2 regions of the Thermus amyloliquefaciens genome follow, and region 1 is predicted to be linked to the other one. Evidence: riboswitches for the same ligand, from Rfam matches in the RefSeq annotation. Region 1 holds a riboswitch; the other holds the start of a gene.
What was found. A riboswitch is a leader RNA that binds a small molecule or an ion and turns the genes downstream of it on or off. The one in region 1 is predicted to bind cobalamin.
Positions count from the first base shown of each region.

Region 2: it holds a riboswitch for cobalamin, as region 1 does, so the genes downstream of both, BS74_RS05400 (acyl-CoA thioesterase) here and BS74_RS06575 (ABC transporter substrate-binding protein) in region 1, are expected to answer to the same signal.

Region 1 covers NZ_JQMV01000003.1:1,225,947-1,228,323, reverse strand. The annotation lists gene BS74_RS06580 (ROK family transcriptional regulator) at 1-950, opposite strand, end outside; cobalamin riboswitch at 1,074-1,232, shown strand; gene BS74_RS06575 (ABC transporter substrate-binding protein) at 1,365-2,219, shown strand; gene BS74_RS06570 (FecCD family ABC transporter permease) at 2,223-2,377, shown strand, end outside.
Region 2 covers NZ_JQMV01000003.1:979,946-982,322, reverse strand. The annotation lists gene BS74_RS05410 (cobyrinic acid a,c-diamide synthase CobB) at 1-35, opposite strand, end outside; gene BS74_RS05405 (protoglobin domain-containing protein) at 40-636, opposite strand; cobalamin riboswitch at 891-1,043, shown strand; gene BS74_RS05400 (acyl-CoA thioesterase) at 1,213-1,587, shown strand; gene BS74_RS05395 (ribonucleotide-diphosphate reductase subunit beta) at 1,587-2,377, shown strand, end outside.

The sequences.
Region 1 (2,377 bases):
TCGGCTGCCTTGCCGCCTATCACCACCCGGGCAGGATCGTAGGCCACGGCCAGGTTGGCCAGGAAGCGGCCCAAGGCCTCGCCCAGGTGGTGGATGGCCTCCAAGGCCTTGGGCTCCCCCTCCTTGGCCTGCTGGAGGAGGGCCTCCAGGTCCTCCGCCTTTCCCCCCAGGCTCCGGTGGTGGGCCAGGAGGTTGCCCAACCCCAGCTCCGTTTCCAGGCACCCCTTGCGGCCGCAGGCGCAGGTTCTTTCCCCCTGGCCCAGCCAGTGGCCCACCTCGCCCGCGGCCCCACCCGCCCCCCGGAGGAGGCGGCCCTCCGCCACCACCCCCACCCCCAGGCCCGTGCTCAAGACCAGGTACGCCAGGTTGGCCTCCCCGTGGAAGAAGACCTCGGAGAGGGCCGAGGCCTTGGCGTCGTTCTCCACGGCCACCGGAAGGGGGAACTCCTGGAGGAGGGGCTTGAGGTCCAGGCCACGCCAGCCCAGGTTGGGGGCCAGGAGGAGGCGGTCTTCCACCACCACCCCGGGCAGGGTAAACCCCAGGCCCAAGGGCCCGGGCACGTGGGGCAAGACCTCGGCAAGAAGCCGTTCCAGACGTTCCTTGGGGCCAGCCTCCCGGGGGTGGCGCCACTCCTTGGCCCACAAGACCTCCCCCCGCCAGTCCAGGGCCAGGAGGACGGTGCCTTCCACCCCCAGCTCCGCCCCCAAGGCGAAGCGCGCCCGGGGCTTGAGGTGCAGGAGGGTACCGGGCCGGCCCAGGGGAGGGGAAGTGGAGGCCCCTTCCTCCAGAAGGCCCTCCTGCAGGAGCTCGTCCACCAGGCGGCTGACCGCGCTTTTGGCGAGACCCGTGAGCCGGGAGAGGTCCGCCCGGGTCAGGGGGCCGCGGCGCAGAAGACCCAGGATGGCCCTGCGGTTCAGCCTGCGGATTTCCTGCGTGTCGCCCTTGCGCACCTGGGTAGGCCCCCTTTAGTTCGTTCTCGGGACTAAGTAAAGCACCGGGCCCCCCCTTTTGTCAAGCCTTGCCTTTTCGCCGGCCAAGGCGTAGCCTTTCCTTAAGGCCCGCTAGGGCCCTAAAGCCAGGTCCGTTGCCCTGGTGCCTGGGCGCGTAGTCCAGGCTTAAAGTGGGGAAGTCCGGTGCAAGTCCGGCGCTGTCCCGCAACGGTAACCGGTCCAGCTCCAGGCTTTACGTCGCAGGCCGGAAGCCCGAATACCTGCCAGGGCCGCCCGCCACACCCCGAGGCGGGCACCTCACGCGGATGGGGGAGCGATGGGGGTTTGCAAAGCCATTTGCGCCCCTGCCGCTTTCCGGCAGGGGCTTTCCCTACCTCCCCCGGGCCTGGCCCTAGCGGCCTTAGGGAGGTAGGCATGAGGAGGATCCTGACGGTTCTATCGGTCTTTTTGGCCTTAGCCTTTGCCTTTCCCCTCACCCTCACCGACGACCTGGGGCGCACGGTCACCGTCAAGGCGCCGCCGAAGCGGATCGTGACCATGTTGCCCTCGGTTACGGAGACGGTGTGCGCCCTAGGGGCCTGTGACCGCATCGTGGCCACGGACGATTACTCCGACTGGCCTGAGCGGGTGAAGGCCCTGCCCAAGGCGGGAGGGCTCTATAACCCCAACCCGGAGTTCATCGTTTCCCTGAAACCGGATCTGGTTTTGGTTTCCAAGTACGGGCGCTTGTACGAAACCCTGGAGCGGGCAGGCCTGACGGTGTATGCGGTGCGCACGGAAACCTACGAGGACATCTTCCGCACCACCCGCATCCTGGGGAAGCTTCTTGGCCTCGAGGCCCAGGCGGAGCGCCTGGTGGCCCAGATCCAGCGGGAGGTCTACCAGGAGGAGGCCCGGGCGGCCAAGGCCAAGGACCGCCCCCGGGTCTACTACGAGATCGACCCCACCCCCTACACCGTGGGCCCGGAGAGCTTCATCGGGGTCCTGATCCAAAAGGCCCGGGGAGTGAACGTGGTGCCCAAGGAGCTGGGCCTCTTCCCCAAGATCGCCCCGGAGTTCGTGGTGGAAAAGAACCCCGAGGTGATCGTGGCCACCTACCCCGGCGCCCTGGAGACCATCCGGACGAGGCCTGGATGGGGCCGGGTGCGGGCGGTCCAGACGGGGCGCATCTGCGTGTTCACCGGGGGCCAGGACAGCCTCCTGTCCCGCCCAGGTCCCCGAGTGGCCCAGGGGCTTAGGCTTCTGGTGGACTGCTTCCATGGGCGCTAGGCCATGACCCAGGCCCTTCCTTTGGCCCTTAGGCGGAGCCTGGTCCTCCTCTGGCTGGTTTTCCTTCTGTTTTTGGCCCTGGTGCTGGGGGTGGCCTTGGGCACGGTGAGCCTTTCTCCCCTCGAGGTGGTCCAGGCCCTCTTGGGCCAGCGGGAAAA
Region 2 (2,377 bases), 250 kb from region 1:
GGGGCGGCCAGGACCAGCCGGGAGAGCCGCACCATGCCCCTAGCCTGGGGAGAGGCTTCTGAGGAGGCGGGCCGCCTCCTCTTGGGCCCTTTGCAGGAAGGCCCCCACCTCCACCCCTTCCGCCTGGGCCAGGGCCTCGAGGTAGGCGTGGAGGTAGCCCTCGGAGATCAAGGCCATCACGGTGAAGCCAAGCCGGCGCCAGGCGTCGGCCAGGGCCTGGGCCTCCTCCCCGGGAAGGCGCTCCCGGGCTAGGCGGGAGACGCTCTCCACCAGCCAGTTCCACATGGCGGCCATCATGGCGTTGGTCACCCCCCGGCGCACGTGCACCAGGCCCACCAGGGTCTGCCAGGCGAAGTACTGGCCGTTGAAGGGGCCCTCCACCGTGCGCAGGTACCAGTCCCTCAGGGTCTTCTCCCTTTGGGGCCTTTCCCCTTCCCGGAAGACGGCCCGGGTGGCGGGGTGGGCGAAGAGGGTGTCGTAGAAGCCCGGCACCAGCTCCGTCACCCATCCCTTCATGAGCTCCTTGTGGCGGGCAAAGACCTTGGCGTCCTCGAGGGGACGGAAGCGGGCCTGGGGGGGAAGCTGGGACCAGAACTCCTGGGCCAGGGCATAGAAGCGGCCGAGGTTCTTCTCCATCCCGGGGACCATACTACCCCATGCCCCAAGGGCCGGGGCTTGGGCGTTGCCCCGAGAAGACCCCACCCACCGGGAAGGAAAAGCGATGTCCAAGGCCTTTCTGGGGCCCCCTCGTGGCGCAAGCCGCCGTGGGGCGCTTGGGCCTATACCCAAACCCCGGGGGAGGGGTTCCCCGTGCGTCCCCTTGGGGCCCCGGGGGGCAACCGGCATTGACTTGGGGAAGCAAGATATGGTAGCCTTGCGGCCAGGATGCCCAATACTTAGGGTGTCCTGGCCGCGATGCCAGGCCGACAGGCCTGGACGCCCCTGGGGCGGTGGGGGAAGTCCGGTGAAAGTCCGGCGCTGTCCCGCAACGGTAACCGGCCCTGTCCGGAAGCCCGAGTACCCGCTTCGCGGTCCTGCCCCGTAGCCCTCGAGGCAAGGGTGAAGGTGGTGATGCCTGTGGGACCCTAGAGCCTTAATCCCCCTAAAACGCAAAGGCCTGCGAAGGCCTTGAGGTGAGGCGGCTGGAGGAATCCGCCCCTACTGGGTGGAAGGTAGGTTTCTTCCCTCCAAAGAGGGATCTGGGAGGTTTTCATGCGGGAAACGCGCATGGTGTATACGGTCTTCCCCGGGGAGACCAACCACTACGGAACCCTATTCGGTGGAACTGCTTTGGCCTGGATGGACCAGGCAGCCTTCGTAGCGGCTACCCGCCACGCCAAGCGCAAGGTGGTCACGGTGCACTCCGACGCGGTGGACTTCAAACGCCCAGTGCCCCTGGGGGCCATCGTGGAGCTCAAGGCCTGGGTGGTGGAGGTGGGCCGCACCTCCATGCGGGTGGCGGTGGAGATGTGGGTGGAGCCCCTGGAGCCGGGTAAGGAGCCCTACCTGGCGGCCAAGGGGGGCTTCGTCCTGGTGGCGGTGGACGAGGACGGGCGGCCCGTGCCCGTGCCCCCTTTGGAGGGATGATGCTCACGCACCCCAGGCCCCACTACCGCCCCTACGAGTACCCAAACCTCTTGCGGTTTCGCGACGCCATCCGCCACAGCTACTGGCTCCACACGGAGTTCAGCTTTGCCTCCGACCTGCAGGACTACGCCCTGGTGGGGGAGGAGGAACGCTCCCTAGTGCGCCGGGCCCTGGTGGCCATCGCCCAGGTGGAGCTTTCCGTGAAGCTCTTCTGGGCCCGGGCCTACGAGGTTTTCCCCAAGCCCGAGGTGGCGGAGGTGGGCATGACCTTCGCCGAGAGCGAGGTGCGCCACGCCAACGCCTACGCCCACCTTCTGGACCTCCTAGGCCTGAACCCCCTCTTCGCCCAGGCCCTGGAGGAACCTCCCTTAAGGGAGCGGCACCGCCAGCTGGCCTCGGTGTTGGAGGTTTCCCGGGGGGGAACCCTTAGGGACTACGCCCTAGCCCTCCTCCTTTTCTCCACCTTTACCGAGCACGCCTCCTTGTTCTCCCAGTTCTACACCCTTATGGCCCTGAACAAGCGCCTTGGGCGCTTCAAGGGCATCTCCAACGCCATCGAGGCCACCAGCAAGGAGGAAAACGTGCACGGGCTTTTCGGGGTGGAGCTCCTCCGGATCCTTAAGGAGGAAAGGCCCGACCTCTTTGACGCCTCCTTTTCCGAGGAGGTTTTGCAAAGGGTGCACGCCTTCTTCCGCTCGGAAGAAGCCCTCCTGGACTGGATCTTTGCCCAGGGGGATGCGGAGGCGGTGCGGGGGGAAGAGGTCCTGGAGTTCCTAAAAAGGCGCTACAA